DNA from 2 places in the Paraburkholderia sp. 40 genome. Region 2 is predicted to be linked to the other one. Evidence: riboswitches for the same ligand, from Rfam matches in the RefSeq annotation. Region 2 holds a riboswitch; the other holds the start of a gene.

Region 1 (10,558 bases), on a different contig from region 2:
CGCGCCGAATCGCAGGCCTATGTGCTCGAGCCGCTGAGTCTGACCGAACTCGTCATCGATGCGAGCGACGAGGTCTGGCCGCAGGCGCATGCGAAGCGCATCGCGCTGCATACGGAATCCGGCGACGACGCCGACCACGATCCCTGGATCTGCGCCGACCGCTCGCTGATGACACGCGCGCTCGTCAATATTCTGAACAACGCGGTCAAGTACAGTCCGCCCGACACGCGCATCGTATGCAGCTTCGCTGGCCAGCCGGCGGCAAGGCGCGCGGGCAGCGAGGCGCCGCGCGTGTCGTGCACGATCCGCGACCAGGGCTATGGCATTCCTGAGGAGCAGCAAGCGGGATTGTTCGAGCGCTTTCGCCGTTTTCACGCGGCGGAGCGGCCGGAAGTGGGCGGCGCGGGACTCGGCATGGCGTTCGTCAAAACCGTCGTCACGCGCCACGGTGGCGGCGTCGAAGTCGTCAGCGCGCCCGGCGAGGGGACGGCCTTCACGATCTGGCTGCCCGCGCTCGACGACGCGCCCCTCGACGAATCGATCGGACCGCGCGTCTGATGCGCCTTTGATGTATTCGATGTACTAGAGAGAAAACAAAAAATGGCAAAGATCGCTCACCTCTGTGCCGCGCTGGCCGCGGCGAGCCTCACCGCTTGCGCGGGCCTGAGCGCCGACGTGCACACCGTCTCCGCTAACGGCGCCGACCGCGCCGTTGCGCTGCAAGGCGAGCAGACCTATTGGCTCGCGCGCACGCAGCCGCAGGACGACAGCGTCGACCATCCGCAAGTCGAAAAGCTGTTGCGCGACGAGTTGGCGAAACACGGGTTCGTCGATACGGCGGGCAAGCCCGCGCATTATCTGCTGTCGATGGCGTATAGCACGCGGCCGGCGTCGATCGGCATCGGTGGTGAGGATTGCGCGCCCGCCGATTGCGGCGCGGGCAGCGACGGTCCAGGCGCGCTGTTGTTTGGGCGCAAGTATCAGCACGCGCTGACGCTGCGATTTTTCGACTACGCGAGCGGCGCCGAGCGCTACAAGGTCGGCGCGGTGTTCATGGATCGCGATGCGGACCCGCTGCATGCACTGCCGTTGCTCGTGAAAACCGCGCTCGCGAAGCTGCCGTTCGATGCGCCAGCCGACTGGCGTGTGAAGCTCAGCATCGACAAGACGAGCGGTGTGCCGAACATCGACTCGATGGAACCGCTGCAGCGTTAAAACACCGCCTCGGATCGCCGGGGCCGCGAGTATCAGTTATTCCTGCGCCGGCTCGTCTCGCGGCCAGCGGTTTTCGAACAGGCAATCGGCGAGCGGCAGACGGCTCGCCCAGCGCTCCGTTTCGAGCATCGGCTCGCTATAGAAGGCAGCGACGTGGCCGAGGCACAGAATCGCGACCGGCCGCGCGCCTTCCGGCATCGCCAGTAGCTGGTGCACCGCGTCGACATCGAATAGCGACACCCAACCAAGCCCGAGTCCTTCCGCGCGCGCGGCGAGCCACATGTTCTGGATCGCGCACGCGACCGACGCGAGATCCATCTCCGGCAGCGTGCGACGGCCGAAGACGTGTCGCTCGCGCCCGTCCATCAACGCGATCACCAGCAGTTCCGCGCATTCGCGCATGCCTTCCACCTTCAGCTTCATGAACTCGTCGCGGCGCTTGCCGAGCGCATCGGCGGTGGCGAGCCGTTCGCGCTCGACGATGTCGCGCAAGCCCGTGCGCAGCGCCGCGTCGGTGATGCGCACGATGCGCCACGGCTGCATGTAGCCGACGCTCGGCGCGTGATGCGCCGCGTCGAGCAGACGCCGCAGCACCGCCGGATCGACCGGATCGGGCACGAAGTGGCGCATGTCGCGGCGTTCGTAAATCGCGCGATAGACCGCATCGCGCTCGGAGTCGTCAAAAGGTTGCGCCATAAAAGAGGGCGGCCGTGAAAGCCGGGTTGGAGGGCCAGTAAGCGTGCATATAGGTTGCCACAATCGGGCCCACGCGAAACACCGCTTCGCCGGGCGCGTCGCTGTGCGCGCGCGTGGCGAAGCGCTGCGGCGCAAGCGGCGTCGCGAGCTTCGAGTAGTGGAACGTGTGGCCGGTCAGCGTGCCGTGGACGCCATCGATCTGCTGCATGCCGAGCGACGTGAAGCGCGTTTGCATCGTCGCGTGACCGGGTAGCAGGCCCAGCATCGGCGTGCTAGTGCCTTGCGCGTCGGTCAGCGTGTCGAGCAGATAGAGCATGCCGCCGCACTCGGCGACCACCGGTTTGTCCGCCTCGACGTGCGCGCGGATCGATGCCGCGCTGGTCGAGTTGCCCGCGAGCGTCGCCAGATGCAGCTCGGGATAGCCGCCCGGCAGATAGAGCGCGTGCGTGCCGGCGGGCAACGCTTCGTCGGCAAGCGGCGAGAAATAGCTGAGCCGCGCGCCGAGCGCTTCGAGCAGCGCGACGTTGGCCGGATAGATGAACGAGAACGCGGCGTCGCGCGCGATCGCGATGTGCTTGCCTTCGAGCAGACGCGGCAGCACTTCGGGCGAGGGCACGCCGAAATCGACCGGGCGCGGCAGTTCGGCGAGCGCGGTCGACGCGAGCGTATCCGCCGCGCGTTCCAGGCGCGCTTCGAGATCGTCGATTTCATCGGCCTGGTGCAGGCCGAGGTGGCGGTCGGGCAGCGTGATCTCGTCGCTCGCGGCGAGGTGGCCGCACCAGCGCAACCCGGGCGGCAGCGCTTCCTGCAGCATCTGCGCGTGCCGAGCGGAGCCGACGCGATTCGCGAGCACGCCGTGGAACGGCAGTTGTGGTCTGAAGCGCGCAAGGCCGAATGCGAGCGCGCCGAAGGTCTGCGCCATCGCCTGCGCGGAAATCACCGCGAGCACCGGCACGCCGAACGTGGTCGCCAGATCGGCGCTGCTCGGCGTGCCGTCGAACAGGCCCATCACGCCTTCGATCAGGATCAGATCGGCTTCTTGCGCCGCCCGCGCGAGCAGGTTGCGACATGCGCTTTCGCCGACCATCCACAGATCGAGCGACAGCACCGGCGCGCCGCTCGCGCGCGCGAGGATCATCGGATCGAGAAAATCCGGTCCGGTCTTGAACACGCGCACGCGACGTCCGAGCCGCCGGTGATAACGCGCGAGACCGGCGGTGATCGTGGTTTTGCCTTGTCCCGACGCGGGCGCGCTGATGAACAGCGCGGGGCACGCCCCGAAGGAAGTCCCCTGGGGGGACGCCGCGGAGCAAGTCCCCTTGGGGGGCGCCCCGGACGAAGCCCCGTTGGAGGACGCCGACATCGCTCAGAACTCCACGCCGCGCTGCGCCTTCACACCTTGCTCGCGATACGGATGCTTGATCGCGCGCATTTCGGTGACGAGGTCGGCGGCTTCGATCAGCGCGTCCGGCGCATGGCGTCCGGTCACGACGACATGCAACATCGGCGCACGCGCGTTGATCACCGCGAGCACTTCGTCGAGCGGCAGGTATTCGTACTTCAGCACGGTGTTCAGCTCGTCGAGGATCACCATCTGGTAGTCGCCGCTTTCGATCATCCGCCGCGCTTCGTTCCAGCCTTTGCGCGCGGTCGCGATGTCGGCCTCGCGGTTCTGCGTGTTCCATGTGTAGCCGTCGCCCATCGTGACGAAATCGCATTGCGCGATCGCGCCGAGGAAATCGCGCTCCGACGTATGCAGCGCGCCCTTGATGAACTGCACGACGCCGAGCCGCATGCCGTGGCCGAGCACCCGCACGGCCATGCCGAACGCGGCCGTGCTCTTGCCCTTGCCGGTGCCGGTGTTGACGATCAGCAGGCCTTTTTCGACGGTCGCGCTGGCCTGCTTCTTTTCGTGGCCTTCGCGGCGGCGTTCGGTCATGCGTTGATGCGATTCCGGATCGGTTTTCATCGAGGGTCCTGGTCTTGAGAGGCGGGATGGGATGGGGGCGCGTCGCTAAGGGCAGCGTTGTTCGCCGCTGCGATCGCCACCGTGATGCCGGCGTGCGCGGTCTTGCGTACGATTAGACGCGCGTTTTGCGCGGTTGTGGTGGAGTCCGGCGCCGTTGCCGCCAGCAGCGCGCACGGCTCGCACACACCATCGACGCCGAGATGCGCGTGTGCCGCCGCCGACGGCGACGCGACTGGTACCGCGGCGATCTGCTCACGGCTGAACAGTTGCAGCGGCAGCTGATGACGTGAGCAGAATTCGAGCAGACCGGCTTCGTTGGCTTTGGTGTCGATCGTCGCGATGGCGCGGATCTGCTCGAAGGTATTCGATCCGAGCGCTGCGCGGACGGCGGCTTCGATCTCAGCGGCTTCGCTGTGCAAGCGGCAACCGATGCCGACGCTCAGCGTTTTGATCGCGCGTCCGAGTCCGTGTCGTGTCGCGCTCGCTCCCAGTTCGTGAGCAAAGCCGGCGTCGCGTTTGGCCGCATCACGCGCCAGTGCGAGCGACGCCACACCGCCGATCACGACGATCGCCGGCGAGCCGAGCCCCGCGCGCGCCACCGCCTCGGCGAACTCGCGAAGCGGCGCGAGCACATGACGCTGCTCAGGCCGCGTCGCCGACTCGATCGCCGCGCACGGCGTGTCGGCGGACATGCCGGCAGCCAGCAATGCGCGGGCGATCTCGCCGAGCCGGCGCATGCCCATGTAGATCACCAGCGTCATGCGCGTCGCGGCGAGCGCGGCCCAGTCCGGTTCGCCACTGCCGGCGCCGTGGCCGGTGACGAACACGACGCCCTGCGCGTGATCACGATGCGTGACCGCGATACCGAGCGCCGCGGGCGCCGCGATGCCGGCCGTGATGCCGTTGATCACGTCGACTTCGATACCCGCGGCCTGTAGCGCCTGCAACTCTTCGCCGCCGCGGCCGAACACGAACGGATCGCCGCCCTTGAGCCGCGCGACGCTGCGCCCCGCGCGCAGATGCCCGAGCATTCGCGCGACGATGTCGGCTTGCGGCGTCGACGGATGGCCGCCGCGTTTGCCGACGTACACGATTTGCGCGTCGGTGCGCGCGAACTGCAGCACGTCGGGATTCACCAGATCGTCGACGAGCACGACATCGGCCTGCGCGAGCGCGCGGGTGGCCTTCAGCGTGATCAGTTCGACGTCGCCGGGACCGGCGCCGATCAGCCAGGCGCGCGTCATCGCGGCGTGCATGGCGCGCGCCATGCGGTGATGGAAGAAGAGAAACGGCGTGCGACAGCGCGCGCGGCGGTGAATATAGAGGTCATGCGGAACTGCGAATCCGGGCACGCGCGATGCCGCGCTGCTACGCCTTCACATCCGTTCCCCGCGGATTCCGGCGGCCGGCGGCGCCGCGTGATGCACGGATGCAATGCGGCACCGCCTCCGCGTCTGGCCGGTATCCGGGCTGGCGGCCTCATGCGCTTCGCCTTCCCGTCCCGGTTTGTGGATTCGCGGGACAGTGGCATCAAAAAACGCATGCGCGGCACGTCGGACTCGAAGGCGAATCGAATCGCGCGCCGCAGGTCGCTTACCGTTGCGGGGACAGCACAGGTTGAACGCGCGAGGCGCTGCCTGTTTCCCGTTTAACTGCACACGCGAGCGCATGTGCGGGCACCAAACGCGCGCATACGATAGCACATGGCGCCTTGCCGGATAAGCCAGGGCGGCGCTTTCCGGCTCTGTGCGTTCCTTGACTGCGCAAGGCCGCGGGCCTACACTCGCACGCACTTTGGGTGCTCGCGTGCGCGCTCGTGCGCATGCAGTTAAACGGGAAACAGGGAGCCACCTGCTCTGGAGCGGCTAACCTGTGCTGTCCCCGCAACGGTAAGCGAAAAGCGGTTCCGGCTTGATAGCCGGGCACCGCAGTGCCGGCTTCGATGTCCTCGCGCAAGGTCGCGTGGACATTTCACCACTGGACGAGAAACCACTCGGCCGGGAAGGGGAAGCGGCGCTTTCGCCAGCCCGGATACCGGCCCAAAGAAGCAGAACGACCGCCGCGGGGATGCGGCGGCGCGTTCATGACCTCAGTTCCGCTTTCTGTATTTCCGTTGTCGCGGCAATGCCGTCGTTCGTCCCCGTGTCTGGTGATCGCTGGTACTGCTGCGCGTGCTTCATTCGCTCCATTCGCCAGCCGACGCGGACCCACGCGCGGACTTTCCGGCATACCGATCAACGCCAAGGGATGGACCTCACGATGCAAACTCAATTGCGCAAGATCCCCGTCACGATCGTCACGGGCTTTCTCGGCAGCGGCAAAACCACACTGCTGCGGCACATTCTTCAGCATGCGGGCGGCAAGCGCATCGCGGTGATCGTCAACGAGTTCGGCGAGCTCGGCATCGACGGCGAAATCCTCAAAGGCTGCGGCATCGGTTGCGATGAAAACGGCGTCGAGACCGAAGGGCAATTGTATGAACTCGCGAACGGTTGTTTGTGCTGCACCGTGCAGGAAGAATTTTTCCCGGTGATGGAAAAGCTCGCGGAGCGCCGCGACGAACTCGATCACGTGCTGATCGAAACGTCGGGGCTCGCGTTGCCGAAGCCGCTCGTGCAGGCGTTCAACTGGCCGCAGATCCGCAATGGCTTCACGGTCGACGCGGTGGTGACGGTGGTGGACGGCCCGGCCGCCGCGAGCGGCCAGTTCGCCGATAACCCGCTCGCCGTCGATGCACAGCGCAAGGCCGATCCGAATCTCGATCACGAGTCGCCGCTGCACGAGCTGTTCGAAGACCAGTTGTCGGCGGCCGATCTGGTGATTCTGAACAAGACCGATCTGATCGACGACGCGCGGCAGCACGAGGTCGAAGCCGCGATCCGCGCGGAGATTCCGCCGCAGGTGAAGATCGTACGTGCGCAGCAGGGGCGGCTCGACCTGCATACGCTGCTGGGCCTCGAAGCGGCGTCGGAAGAGACGATCCACCTGCGTCATGACCACCACGGTTCCGCCGACGACCCCGATCATCACCACGATGAATTCGATGCGGTCGTCGTGCAGGCATCCGTACCGTCGCGCGACGCGGCGCTCGCCGCCTTGCAGACGCTCGTCGAAACCCACACGATTTACCGTGTCAAAGGCTTCGCGGCACTGCAGGGCGCGGCGATGCGTCTCGTGATCCAGGGCGTGGGCCGGCGCTTCGACAGCTACTTCGACCGGCGCTGGCAAGCGGGTGAAAATGGCGACGGCGCGTTGAGCCGCTTCGTGCTGATCGGCGCAGACCTCGACCAACACGCGCTGCAACAGGCGTTCGACGCAGCGCTCGACGCGACGTCGAACGCGACGGCATAAACGGGCGCACCAGCATGCATCTGCTGCGCACGACGCCGGGCGGCTTCGTCGACGATACGCAGGGCGTGATCCGCATCGATCAGCAGCCCGCCGAGATCGTCGTGCTCAGTTCCGCCGACACCACGCTGTCGCTGCTCGCGAGCGTGGTGCCGCGTCTCGGCGACGGCTTTCCGAGCGTGCGGCTCGCGAACGTTACGTATCTGCGTCAGCCTGCCTCGGTCGATTTCTATCTGGACGACGTGTTGCAGCATGCGCGCGTGGTTGTCGTCGATCATCTCGGCGGCGAAGCGTATTGGCCGTACGGCATCGAGCAGGTGGTCGCGCTCGCGCAGCGCAAACAGCAAACGCTCGCGATGTTTTCCGGCGATCTGCAGGAAGACCCGAACCTGCTCGCGCGCAGCACCGCGAGCGCCGGGTTGTGTCAGCAGCTGTGGCGCTATCTGCGCGAGGGCGGTCCGCAGAACGCCGAGGCGTTTTTGCGCTGCATCGCGTATCGCGCGCTCGACTGGGGGCGCGAACCCGATCCGCCGCGCGCGTTGCCGGCCGCGTCGCTGTATCACCCTGAGCGCGATACCCCCATCGTCGCCGACTGGCAGGCGCGTTGGCGGCAAGACGCGCCGGTCGTCGCGATTCTGTTCTACAAGGCGCATCTGCAGGCCGCCAATACTGCGGTGTTCGATGCGCTGATCGACGCGCTCGAAGCGCAAGGGCTCAATCCGCTGCCGCTCGCGATCACGTCGCTGAAGGATGCGGTGAGCCGCGATGTCGTGCAGTCGCTGTGCGCGCGACATGGTGTCGCGCTCGTGCTGAACACGACCGCGTTCGCCGCTTCCGCGATCGACGACCCGGAGCCGCTCGCGCTCGCCGGCGACGCGCCCGTGTTTCAGGTGATCCTGAGCGGCGGCAATCGCGAAGACTGGCTGAAGGACAACCACGGCCTCAATTCGCGCGACATCGCGATGCATATCGCGCTGCCCGAAGTGGACGGGCGCATCATCACGCGAGCGATCAGCTTCAAGGGGCTCGCGTATCGCTGTGCGCATACGCAGGTCGACGTGGTCCGCTATCAGCCCGACCTCGAACGGGTGCGCTTTCTCGCCGAGCTGAGCCGGCGCTGGTGCCGTTTGCGTTCGCTCGATAACGCCGACAAGAAAGTCGCGTTGATTCTCGCCAACTATCCGATGAGCGAAGGGCGCATCGGCAATGGCGTCGGGCTCGATACGCCGGCGTCGGTGGTCGGCATTCTGTCGATGCTGCGCGATGAAGATTATCGTGTCGGCGAATTACCCGAAAACGGCGACGCGTTGTTGAACAGGCTGACCGAAGGCGTGACCAACGATCCGGTCGTACGCGATCTGCGTCCGGCCCTGCAAAGCCTCGCACTCGACGACTATCTCGCGCATTTCAACGCGTTGCCGGCGAGCGTGCGCGACGCGTTGAACGCTCGCTGGGGCAAGCCCGAGCAGGACCCCACGCTACGGCGCGGCCGCTTCATGATCGCCGGCTGGCGCTGCGGCCAGGTGTTCGTCGGCATTCAGCCTGCGCGTTCGCGCGAGCATGGCGACTACGCGAGCTATCACGATGCGGAGCTCGTACCGCCGCACGCCTACCTCGCGTTCTATTTCTGGCTGCGCCATCAGTTCGGCATCGACGCGGTCGTGCACGTCGGCAAGCACGGCAATCTGGAATGGCTGCCGGGCAAAAGCGTCGCCTTGAGCGACGCGTGCTGGCCCGATCTGATTCTCGGACCGATGCCGCATCTGTATCCGTTCATCGTCAACGATCCGGGCGAGGGCAGCCAGGCGAAGCGGCGCGCGCAGGCGGTGATCATCGATCATCTGATGCCACCGCTTACACGCGCCGAAAACTATGGGCCGCTGCAGGACCTCGAACGCCAGGTCGACGAATACTACGAGGCATTGATGGTCGATTCGCGTCGCGCGAAGCTCTTGCGTCGCACGATTCTGGCGACGATCGTCGAGCATCGGTTGCACGAAGAGCTGAGTCTCGCGGCGCCGAACGGACAGGACGATGAAGACGCGCTGCTCACACGCGTCGATGCGTGGCTGTGCGAGCTCAAGGAAGCGCAGATTCGCGATGGCCTGCATACGTTCGGGCAGTCGCCGCGCGGCGTGCAGCGGCGCGACACGCTGCTCGCGCTCGGGCGCTTTCCGGTCGGCGATGGGCAGGGCGGCAAGGCGGGGCTCGTCGACGCGCTGGCGCGCGATCTGCGCATCGATCATCGGTTCGACCCGTTGACGGTGGATTGGGCCGCCGCATGGGACGGCCCGCGACCCGATGTATTGCAGCGGGTCAGCGATGCGCCGTGGCGACATTACGGCGATACGCGCGAGCGGTTGGAATTGCTCGCGGGCGAGCTGTTGCGCGGCGTCTGCGGTGTCGATTGCGATGACGCGGATCGTTCGCAGGCCGTCCCCGTAGCCGACGACAGTCTGCCGCAAGCGGCACAGGTGGTCGCACGCCTGCGTGACGACGTGCTGCCGCGTCTCGACGCCTGCGGCCCGCAGGAAATGACGCAGCTGAAGCGCGGCCTCGAAGGACGTTTCGTGCCGCCAGGTCCGAGCGGTTCGCCGTCGCGCGGTCGGCCCGACGTGCTGCCAACCGGCCGCAACTTCTATTCGGTCGACACGCGCGCGGTGCCGACGCAAGCCGCGTGGGCACTCGGCCTGAAATCGGCGCAGCAACTGATCGAGCGGCATCTGCAGGAGCACGGCGATTATCCCCGCGCGATCGGCCTGTCGGTCTGGGGCACCGCGACGATGCGCACCGGCGGAGACGATATCGCGCAGGCGCTCGCGCTGCTCGGCGTGCGGCCGAAATGGGCGCCGGGCAGCCACCGTGTGACGGACTTCGAGATCATGCCGATCGACGCGTTCGACCGGCCGCGTATCGACGTCACGTTGCGCGTATCCGGTTTCTTTCGCGATGCCTTCGCTAACGTGATGCATCTGTTCGACGCGGCCGTGCAAGCGGTTGCCGAACTCGACGAGCCCGCGGAGCTGAATCCGATTCGCGCGCGCGTGCAGCGCGAACGCGATGCGTTGATCGCGCGCGGCATGGACCCGTTCGAAGCGCGCAAGCGCGCCGGCTGGCGCGTGTTCAGCGCGCGGCCGGGCACGTACGGCGCGGGTCTGCAGCAGATGATCGACTCGCGCCAATGGCAGACCGACGCCGATCTCGCGAACGCGTATCAGGCATGGGGCGGATATGCGTACGCGCAGAAGAGCGCGGGCGAGGAAGCGCATCAAGCGTTTGGCATGCGCCTCGCAGCGATGGACCTCGTGCTGCAGAACCAGGACAACCGCG
Region 2 (10,558 bases):
CCGATGCGTCTGACGAAATAACGGCCCATCGCAAAGCGCAGCGCGAACAGCACAGCACACGTGAGCGCGGCGAAACGCCAGTCGGGCATGCCGGGGCCGTTCGGCCACAGGAGCCACGGCAGCCCGAACAGCGCGGCGCACAACAGCGCCGGCCCGCTCAAACGCTGCGCGACCGGCTTGGCTTTGCCGGCCGCGCGCACATAGTCGAGCGTGGCCAGGTAACTGATCGCGCACGCGCGGCTCGCACCATGCGCCGCAAGCATCAGGCTTGCGGCGCGCGGCGGTGGCAACGCCGCGAGCGTTTGCCACTTGATCGCCAGAGCGATCACGAGCGCGATGGCGCCGAAAGCACCGATGCGCGAGTCGTGCATGATGCGCAGCGCATCGTCGCGCGTATAGGCGCCACCGAACGCATCGATGCAATCGGCGAGACCGTCCTCGTGAAATGCGCCCGTGACCACGAGCGACGCGGCCATCGACAGCAGCACCGCGACACTCGCCGGAAACACGCGCAGCGCGGCCAGATAGACGAGCGCGCTGAAGCCGCCGACCAACACGCCGACGAGCGGAAAATAGCGCGCCGCGGCGTTCAGATAATGCGGCTCGAAACCGACCCAGCGCGGCACGGGCACGCGCGTGAAGTAACCGAGCGCCGTGAAGAAATAGCGCAGTTCCGCGAGCGGGTTCATGAACTTGGCGAGTGCAGTTTCACGGTGCTGCGGGCCGAGCTTCGCGTTATCGCGAAGCGCGTGCTCACGCGCTTCACGGTTCGCGATCGGCGACGCCCGCCGAATCGAAGCTGGCCATCTCGTTGACGAAGGCCACCGCCGCGCGCAGCAACGGCACCGCGAGCGCGGCGCCCGTGCCTTCGCCGAGCCGCATGTCGAGCGACAGCAGCGGCTGCGCGCCGAAATGATCGAGCATGCGCCGATGCCCGGCCTCGTTCGACGCATGCGCGAACACGCAGTACTCGCGCACGTCGGGCGAGAACGCATCGGCGACCAGCAGCGCGGACGTCGCGATGAAGCCATCGACGAGGACGGTCATGCGCGCCTCGGCGGCCGCCAGATACGCACCCGCCATCATCGCGATTTCGAAGCCGCCGAAGGTCGCGAGCACGTCGAGCGGCGCGCGTGCATCCGCATGGCGTGCGAGCGCCGCCGCGAGCACGTTGCGCTTCTTCGCGAGTCCGGCATTGTCGAGACCCGTGCCGCGGCCGACGCAGTCGTCGATCGGCACACCGCACAGGCGGCTCATCAGACACGCGGCCGCCGAGGTGTTCGCGATGCCCATCTCGCCGAAGCCGATCACGTTCGTGCCGAGCGCCGCGTGATGACGCACGCGCGCGGCGCCCGCCTGCATCGCGGCGAGCGCTTCGGCGCACGTCATCGCGGCTTCGTGTGCGAAGTTGCGCGTGCCGGGCCCGACCGGAATGTCGACGAGTCGGTCCGTGGACGGCAGCGGCGTCGCGATGCCCGCGTTGACCACTTCGAGTTCGAGACCCGCGACGCGACTGAGCGCGTTGATCGCCGCGCCGCCCGCGATGAAGTTCGCGACCATCTGCGCGGTCACCGCTTGAGGATAGGGGCTCACGCCTTCGGCGGCGATGCCGTGGTCGCCCGCGAAAACGATCATCGCGGGACGCTGCACGGTGGGACGCGTACTACGCTGGATCAGGCCCATCTGGCGCGCGAGCGTTTCGAGCCGGCCGAGGCTGCCGGGCGGTTTGGTGCGCGTATCGATGATCCGCTGCAGTTCGGCGCGTAGCGTCTGATCGAGCGGCGCGACTTCGGGCAAACCGGCTGGGTGTGGGATGCGAGTCATAGGTGTGATCGAAACAAGGGATAGGAATAAATATCAGCCTGACTGTGCGTCATGGCCGGCAGCCGATTCGTGACGCGCGCGCGGCGCGGGTATCAGCGCCTCGTGCTCGCCGTCGCGAATCAGAATCAGCGGATAGCCGAACGCGCGGCTCGTCAACGCGGGCGTCAGCACGTCGCGCACTGGGCCCGCATACGCGCCGCCCGCGCCGTCGAGCAGCAACGCGTGCGTCGCGAAGCGGCGCGCGAGGTTCAGGTCGTGGCACGAGAACAGCACACTACGGCGCGGTTCGCGCGTCCATGCGACGAGCGCGTCGAGACAGTCGACCTGATGATGCAGGTCGAGATGCGACAACGGTTCATCGAGCAGCAACAGCGGCGCGTCCTGGCACAGCACCGCCGCGAGGGCAACGCGCTGACGCTCGCCGCCCGACAGCGACAGCACGTCGCGCGCCGCAAAGTCCGCGAGGCCGAGCCGTTCGAGCGCCGCCCGCGCGGCCGCGCGATCCTCGTCGCGCTCCCAGCCCCTGCCGCCCAGATGCGGGAAGCGGTTCAGCAGCACGATGTCGAGCACGCTTGCGTTGAACGCATCGGCCGCGCTTTGCGGCATCAGCGCGCGGCGCCGTGCGAGCGGCAGCGGCTGCCAGTCGGCCACGCGCACGCCATCGAGTTCGACATGGCCCGCCGCCGGATGCAACAGCCCCGCCAGCGTCGATAGCAAGGTGGTCTTGCCCGCGCCGTTCGGCCCGGCGATGCACCAGATTTCGCCCGCATGGAACGTGTGCGTGAACGCGTCGAGCAAGGTGCGCGCGCCGGCGCGCAACGTCAGGCGCTGCGTGCTCAGCATCGAACAGGTGGGGCTGGGTTTGGCTCGTATCATCGGCGGCGTTTGAGCAGCATCCACAGGAACACCGGCACGCCGACCAGCGACGTGATCACGCCGACCGGCAATTGCGCGGGCGCGATCACGGTCCGCGCGATCAGATCCGCGCCCATCACCGCGACACCGCCGCCGAGCGCGGCCGCCGGCAGCAGCATGCGCTGATCGTTGCCGAACGCGAGCCGCAGCATGTGCGGCACGACGAGACCGACGAAGCCGATCGTGCCCGCGGTCGTCACCGCCGCAGCCGCCGCCAGCGACGCGACCAGGTACACACGCAAACGCAGCGGCATCACGGCGACGCCCAACGCCTGCGCGGCCGCGTCGCCGCGCAGCAACACGTTCAGACGCGGCGCGGCCGGCACGATCGCAAGCAACACGAGCGCGAGCGCCATCAGCGCGGTCCACGGCACCGCGCCGCCATTCAGGTCGCCGGTGAGCCAGAACAGCATGCCGCGCAGACGGCTGTCGGGCGCGAGATTGAGCAGCAGCGTGATCAGCGCGCCCCACCCGGCCGCGATCACCGCGCCGGTCAATAGCAAACGGGGCGACGTGTCCTGCGGCTCGCCGCGCCATAGCTCGCGACGCGCGAGGCCGAGCACCAGCAGGATCGACACGAACGCACCCGCGAACGCGCTCGCATCGACGAGCCACCATGCGCCGCCCGCGATCATCGCAACGAGCGCGAACGTCGCCGCGCCGCCCGACACGCCGAGCACGTATGGCTCGGCCAGCGGATTGCGCAGCAGCACCTGCAGCAGCGCGCCGGCGAGCGCGAGCAACGCGCCGCACGCGAAGCCCGCGAGCGCGCGCGGCAAACGCAACGTACGCACGATTTCGCCGGCGAGATCGTCGCTGCCCGTGCCGCGGAACGTGTGCGTCGGCACGAGCGCCAAAAGCACGCGCGACGGCGCGAGCGGCACGCTGCCGAGCACCAGCGACGCGCCGAGCACCGCGATGGCGGCGAGCGCGAGGCCGAGCCAGATCGCGGCCGCGCGTTTCGCGTTCATCGGGCGCGGCGTCGCCATCGCGGCGCGCAGCGAAGTGGACGCGCGACTCATCCGCGTGCGCTCACGCATGCGGCCAACCCGGCGCGCGCGTCACTGCTGCTGCCAGCCGAGCGTGAGATACGCACCACGTCGCGGCGAGTTATACGAGTAGGCCGTTTCATAATCCTTGTTGAACAGATTGTCGATTTGCGCACTGACGTACCACGCTTTGGTGACGTTGTAGCGCGCCGACAGATTCACGATGCCATAACCGCCGAGGTTGCCCGTGCTATCGGTGCGCGGACCGCTGACGATCCACTCGCCGCCAACCCGCCAGCCACCGATGCTGCGATTCACCGCGAACGACCCGAACCGACGCGCGCGCCGCACGAGGTCGGTACCGTTGTCGAGATCGACCGGGTTCTGCAGCGTCACCGTTGCGCGCACGTCGGTCTTGCCGACATGACCGCTCCACGATCCCTCGAGTCCCTGCACCTTCGCATGGCCGACGTTCTCCGCGAGGTAGATGCCGGGGATCGTCTGCACGTAGTCGATCAGATTCGTATAACGCGTCTGGAAGGCGTTCAACCGCATCACGCCGAGCGCATCGGTCGCGTACTGCAAACCGGCTTCGACCGAATGACTGCGCTCGGGCTGGATCGACGGGTTGCCGCTGATCGGATAGTACAGATCGTCGAAGCTCGGCGCGCGGAACGCATCCGAATAGCTTGCGGTTACCTTCCAGCGCGACGTGATGTCGAATCCGTAGCCGAGATAGTAACTGTTCGCCCCACCGAAATCGGAGTACTGGTCGCGTCGCACGTTGGCCTGAATCTGGTTGCGGCCGAAGCGCGCGCTGTAGCCCGCGAAGACCGAATCGACGTGACGGTCGGGCGCGGCGAACGTGTCGGAGTCGAGCGTCTGGTCGAGATGCTCGTAGCCGAGTTGCAGCTTCTGGTTCGCGGCGAGCGCGAAATCGTTCTGCCACGTGTACTGACGATTGTCGGTATCGAAGCGGCCGTTGTAGATGCCATTGGTGTTCGACACGCTGCGGTCGTCGCCCTCGGCGAGCGTGACGTGGGTGGTCCACCAGTCGGTCAGCTTGCCGTTCGCGAATACCGACACCTGACGCACCTTGCTATAGAGATTGTTCAGATCGGTGGGCTCGCCGTACGCATTGTCGTAGCTGTTGTCGTTGTTCGACTGGAAGTAGCTGACGCCCGCGTCCCACCTGTCGGTGAACATGTGACGCAGCGACGCGCTGATGCTCTCGTTCAGATTGCCGTTTGCGTTCGGATTCGCGTTCGGCGCCTCGAGCGGATTGAGCGACGAAAAGCCGTCGTCCTTCGTGCGTGCGAGCGAAATATTGAAAGTCGTGCGGCCGTCCTGATCGAGCGCGCCGTTCACGCCGGCCGTTTGCGTCTGCGTGCGATAGCTGCCGTAGCCGACCGAAAAATTGAAACGCGGCGGATGATCGCCGCCGTCTTTCGTGAACACCTGCACGACGCCGCCGATCGCGCCCGAGCCATACAACGCCGACACGTTGCCGTTCACCACTTCGACGTGATCGACCTGATCGAGCGGAATCTGCGCGAGCTGAGCTGAGCCGAGACTCACCGAATCGACGCGCACGCCGTCGATCAGCAGCAGCGATTGCGTCGACGATGCGCCGCGCAGAAAGAGGCTCGTGGTCGAACCGGGGCCACCCGTGCGCGAGATTTGCGCGCCTGGCGCGAGTTGCAACAGGCCGGGCAGATCGGTCGCGGTCGTGTCGGCGACGTCCTGCTGATCGAACTGCGTAGTCTGCGGGATCGCATCGCGCAACGCTTGCGGTCCGCGTTGCGCGGTCACGACGATCGGCGACAGCACGTTGCCCGACGCATCGGTGGAAGTGAGATTGGCCGCGTCGGCAACGTTTGCGGCGCTCGCAGCGGTTGCATCCGTCGCGGACGATGAAGACGCGGGCTCGGCGCTTTGCGCATGCACGACGAGCGGCAGGCTCGCGAACGCGAGCAGCGTTGCGCGGGCGATGGGGGACAGCATGGGATGACATTCCTGTGGATAGCGTGCGCGGCCTGCTTCCCCGCGGGCCGACGCGTCACGAGCGCCCCCTTGTTTAGCGTTTTCGCGGGGGGACGTCCCTCTTTTCTGGCCGGTATCCGGGCTACGACACATCGATCCGCCTTCCCACGCGTGACGCGCAGTGGCACACTCGCACGTTGAACTTCCAACCTTGCGACCAGGACCGACCTGCATGAGCACATCACATGCGGTCGCTTACCGTTGCGGGGGCAGCGCAGGTTCGCGCATCCGGTTTTGGCACCGCGCGCGCCCTGCTTCCCGTTTAACTGCGCGCGCCGAAAAGCGCGCGCGGGCACCAGAGTGCGGGAAGTTTAGGAGCGGCCTCGCGGGGCGTCAAGAAAGGTCGACCGGAGCGCAATCGGTTCTGTTGAATGCAGGTTATTGTCGGATGGATTGCCGGTTTTTATCTTATGGTCGACGACGCGACACCCAACGAACGTGCACGAAGCGATGCTGTTACGTCTCGAAACGAGACAATTGTCGGAACCTGTAATATTCCGCGCTAAAATGCGATGTCTTTAGAGGACGCAGCACATGCTCACCGAACTCGAATCACTCTCCCAGAACATCGGCAAGCTGATTGCGATCAGCCAGCGCCACAACGAAGCGCGGCTCGCGCTCGAAGAGCAGCTCGCGCAAACGCGTGCCGAAGTGCAAGCCACGCATGCGGAACTCGCGCAATTGCGCGAAGAGCGCGACGCACTGCAGGCGGAACGCGACGCGCTGTCCGCCAAGATCGACGACGCTCAGGTGCGCCTGAATGCGATTCTCGAAAAATTGCCGCGCGCACGCGCGAGCAGCGAACCGGATAACCAGCTCGATCTGCTCGAGTCCGCCCAGCCCGAACATGAGGAAGCGGAAAGCGACGTGAGCCGACACGGAGAAAGCGCATGACCACCAAGCAGATCGAAGTATCGATTCTCGAAGTACCCTATCGTCTCGCCTGTTCGCCGGAAACCGAAGGCGCGCTGCTCGAGGCGGTCGCGCGCGTCGACGCCGAGATGAAGAAAATCCGCAGCGGCAGCAACGTGCGCGGCACCGATCGCATCGCCGTGATGGCTGCGCTGTCGCTGGCATCGGAACTGCTTAAGCTGCAAAGCAGCGTGCGACACGGAGAAGCATTTCCTGCTGAAGAAATCCGGCGTACAATGCAGCAAATGAACGAACAGCTAGGTACTGTGATCGAGCAGTACAGCTTGCAGTAAGCAGTAGTGGGCCGGTTTCGAATCGGTCACGTGTTCAACGGTTTGGGTTGTAGCATCATCGGTTAGCTTCCCTGCCTGGTTCGCCAAGGTCATACATTCCTTGAACCAATGCCATGTGCACGGTTGCGGAAATTTGTAGCACGGGTGTGCGCGTCACTCAGTCTGATGTACCCGAAGTGTTGCTAACTGCGACCAATTCTGAACCCTCGGTTCAGGATGCCGGCCTAGCGGCTAAGGCGGGGACCTTATCTGGAACGGCATCGGACTTCGGTTCGATGCCGTTTTTCTTTGGTCGTCGTTTTTTCGTTTGAGCGCCTTTTTCAGGGGCTTTTCCGTACGCGCCTGCTGTTGTTGCGCTTCGTTCAATCTCACACGCTCACTCCGATTCATGCGCTACTGGCTGATGAAGTCCGAACCGGACGAAGCAAGCATCGACGACCTCGCCAACGCACCTCATCGCACCTTGCCGTGGACCGGCGTACGCAACTATCAGGCGCGCAACTTCATGCGCGACGTGATGCAGGTCGGCGACGGCGTGCTCTTCTATCATTCGAGCTGTCCGGAGCCCGGCATCGCGGGCATCGCGGAGGTCTCGTCGACCGCGTATCCGGACCCGACCCAGTTCGATAAAAAGAGTCCGTACTACGACGCGAAATCGTCGCCGGAAACGCCGCGCTGGATGCTCGTCGACGTCGTGTTCAGGAAGAAAATCGCGCTGATTCCGCTTGCCGCGCTGCGCGAGCATGCCGAATTGCAGGACATGCGCGTGCTCGCCAAAGGCAACCGCCTGTCGATCACGCCGGTGACCGAAGCCGAATGGCGCTTCATCACTAAACAGCTGGTTTAAGGGCGAACGCGCGACGCGGCACCTGTCATGATCGCATCCAGGTCATCGTTTCCGATGCGGCGGCGAAGCACTAATTGGGGAACCAAGCGTCGGTAAAACGCGCCTAATCGGTCGACGAAAGCGTGAGCTCGAACCGGCCGCTCGACGGCAAGCCGATGCATTCGCCAGCGCATCCGTCAAACCGCGCGCCACCGCCCGGCGCTCGCGTCGAACGTGCACAACCTGTTCAAACAAGGATTCCAGTCATGACGACAAAAACCGCACGGTCCCTCGCACTTGCGCTCGCCTTGGGCGCGCCTGTGGCACTCGCACTGAACCCTGCGCCCGCTCGAGCGCAGACCATGATGCCGCAGCCTTCGGGCGTGCTGTCGCTGAATGCGCAGGCGAGCGCGGAAGTCCCGCAGGACGAAGTCGAAATCACGCTGTTTTACGAGCAGGAAGCGAGCGAGCCGTCGTCGCTGACGTCGACGCTGAACGAACGCGCCGACGCGGCATTGCAGAAAGCGCGCGGCGTCAGCGGCGTGACCGCGCGCTCGGGCGCGTTCTCGATCTTCCCGTCGACGGACCGCGACGGACGCATCTCGACGTGGCGCGGCCGCACGGAAGTCGTGCTCGAATCGCGCGACTTCGCCGCGGCATCGAAGCTCGCCGGACAGATGGCATCGATCATGCAGGTTGGCAACGTGCGTTTCTCGCTGTCGCCGGAAGCGCAGCGCGCGGCCGAACAGCGGCTCAGCGGCGAGGCGATCAAATCGTTTCGCGAGCAGGCCGCGGCGTCCTCGCAGGCGTTCGGCTTTAGCGGCTATTCGATCCGCGAGGTCAACGTGAATCACAGCGGCGTGATGCCGCGTCCGATGATGATGATGAGCGCACGCGCGATGGGCGCCGACGCGAAGAGCGCGCCGCTGTCGCTCGAAGGCGGCACGTCGACGGTGACGGTCAACGTGTCGGGGTCGGTGCAGATGAAGTGACGCGCAAGCGCAAGCCCCAACAGAAAACGCCACGGCATCCATCGATGCCGTGGCGTTTTTTCATGCAACACTCGCTACGCTAGCCGAGCGCCGCTCAGTTCGCGCCAACCGCCTGCGCCGGCTCGCGACGCCCACGGCGATACGCCCACACCATCAGGCCGATGCCCGCGAGAATCATGGGCAGCGACAGCCATTGACCCATCGACAGCCCCATCGCGAGCAGGCCGAGGAAATCGTCCGGCTCGCGCGCGAATTCGACCGTGAAGCGCGCAAGGCCGTAGCCGATCAGGAACATCGCGGAAATCGCGCCGAGCGGCTTCGGTTTGCGCGAGAAAAAGATCAGCACAAAGAACAGCGCCACGCCTTCGAGCGCGATCTCGTACAGCTCCGACGGATGTCGCGGCAGCATGTGATATTGCGCGAACACTTCGTTCAGATGCCATTGCGCGGCCAGTTGCGGATGCGCGGCGAGCCATGTGGCGTCGTCAGGCGCGGCGCCGGGAAACAGCATCGCCCACGGCGCCGACGGATCGGTCACGCGGCCCCACAGCTCGCCGTTGATGAAATTGCCGAGGCGCCCCGCCGCGAGGCCCGTGGGCACCATCGGCGCGACGAAGTCGGTGACTTGCAGCCACGAGCGCTTGCGCTGATAAGCGAACAGCATCATCGCGATCGTCACGCCGAGAAAGCCGCCGTGAAACGACATGCCGCCTTCCCACACCTTGAAGATGTCGAGCGGATGCGCGAAATAAAAGCTCGCCTTGTAGAACAGCACATAGCCGAGCCGGCCGCCGAGGATCGTACCTAGCACGCCGTAGAACAGCATGTCGTCGATATCCTTCGCGGTCCAGCCTTGCGCGGCGACGTACGGCAGCCGCAGCCGCAGCCGGGCAACGACGATCGCCGCGACGAACGCGACGAGGTACATCAAGCCATACCAGCGCACGGCGAGCGGCCCCAGATGGATGGCGACAGGGTCGAAATTGGGGTGAATGAGCATCGTGTAGTTATGGGCAGTTCAGGTTCGAAAGCAGTTTTTACAGGGAATCAGAAGCGGGATCTAGACACGCGACGCGACGCTCGCCGCATGCGCGCGCACGATGTCGATGAAGCCCGCCAGCACCGGGCTGACCTCGTCGGTGCGCCAGACGAGGCCCGTCTCGATCGCGGGCACCGACTCGGACAGCGGCCGGTACACGACGCCCGTGCGCCGCAGGTTACGCAACGATTGCGGCACCAGCGCGACGCCCATGCCGGCCGACACGAGACTCACGATGGTCTGCATCTGGATCGCCTCCTGGCCGATCCGTGGCGCGAGGCCCGCAACGCCGTAGCAATCCATAATGATGTCATAAAAGCCTGGCGCGAGACGCCTTGGGAAGATCACGAGCGGCGCGTCGGCGACATCGCGCAGGCTGACGGGCATGTCGAGCCATTCGGCGGCGGGGTCTTCGGCGGCGCTGCCCTTGCCGTTTGCGTTCACGCTGCCCCGCAAGCCTTGCGCCATCTCCGTCGACATCGCGATCACGAGCGGCTCGCGCGCGATCGGCAGCCACGACAGCTGCGCCGCATGCCGCGACGGCAGCGGCGCGATCACCAGACCCGCGTCGATACGCCCGGCCACCAGTTCCTCGACCTGCACGTCGCTGGTCGCCTCGGTCAGTTCGAGCCGCACGCGCGGATGCCGCGCGCCGAAATCGCGCAGCAGCAGCGGCAGCAGGCCGTAATCCGCAGTCGACACGAACGCGAGCGACAGCACGCCCG

The links. Region 2 has a riboswitch for cobalamin ahead of OKW28_RS36820 (TonB-dependent receptor domain-containing protein). Riboswitches for the same ligand answer to the same signal wherever they lie in the genome.
Region 1: it holds a riboswitch for cobalamin, as region 2 does, so the genes downstream of both, cobW (cobalamin biosynthesis protein CobW) here and OKW28_RS36820 (TonB-dependent receptor domain-containing protein) in region 2, are expected to answer to the same signal.

The regions. Positions count from the first base shown of each region.
Region 1 is NZ_JBNPVY010000002.1:33,039-43,596, forward strand. It holds gene OKW28_RS01470 (CHASE2 domain-containing protein) at 1-558, shown strand, start outside; gene OKW28_RS01475 (DUF4136 domain-containing protein) at 601-1,215, shown strand; gene bluB (5,6-dimethylbenzimidazole synthase) at 1,252-1,911, opposite strand; gene OKW28_RS01485 (cobyrinate a,c-diamide synthase) at 1,895-3,274, opposite strand; gene cobO (cob(I)yrinic acid a,c-diamide adenosyltransferase) at 3,278-3,880, opposite strand; gene OKW28_RS01495 (cobalamin biosynthesis protein) at 3,877-4,416, opposite strand; partial or broken gene cobA (uroporphyrinogen-III C-methyltransferase) at 4,399-5,124, opposite strand; cobalamin riboswitch at 5,320-5,579, opposite strand; cobalamin riboswitch at 5,660-5,937, shown strand; gene cobW (cobalamin biosynthesis protein CobW) at 6,140-7,231, shown strand; gene cobN (cobaltochelatase subunit CobN) at 7,246-10,558, shown strand, end outside.
Region 2 is NZ_JBNPVY010000004.1:3,207,529-3,218,086, forward strand. It holds gene OKW28_RS36800 (adenosylcobinamide-GDP ribazoletransferase) at 1-689, opposite strand, end outside; gene cobT (nicotinate-nucleotide--dimethylbenzimidazole phosphoribosyltransferase) at 763-1,824, opposite strand; gene OKW28_RS36810 (ABC transporter ATP-binding protein) at 1,858-2,667, opposite strand; gene OKW28_RS36815 (FecCD family ABC transporter permease) at 2,697-3,761, opposite strand; gene OKW28_RS36820 (TonB-dependent receptor domain-containing protein) at 3,801-5,732, opposite strand; cobalamin riboswitch at 5,823-6,086, opposite strand; gene OKW28_RS36825 (ATPase) at 6,306-6,665, shown strand; gene OKW28_RS36830 (cell division protein ZapA) at 6,662-6,976, shown strand; RNA gene ssrS (6S RNA) at 7,042-7,223, shown strand; gene OKW28_RS36840 (EVE domain-containing protein) at 7,365-7,823, shown strand; gene OKW28_RS36845 (SIMPL domain-containing protein) at 8,069-8,794, shown strand; gene lgt (prolipoprotein diacylglyceryl transferase) at 8,889-9,794, opposite strand; gene OKW28_RS36855 (LysR family transcriptional regulator) at 9,855-10,558, opposite strand, start outside.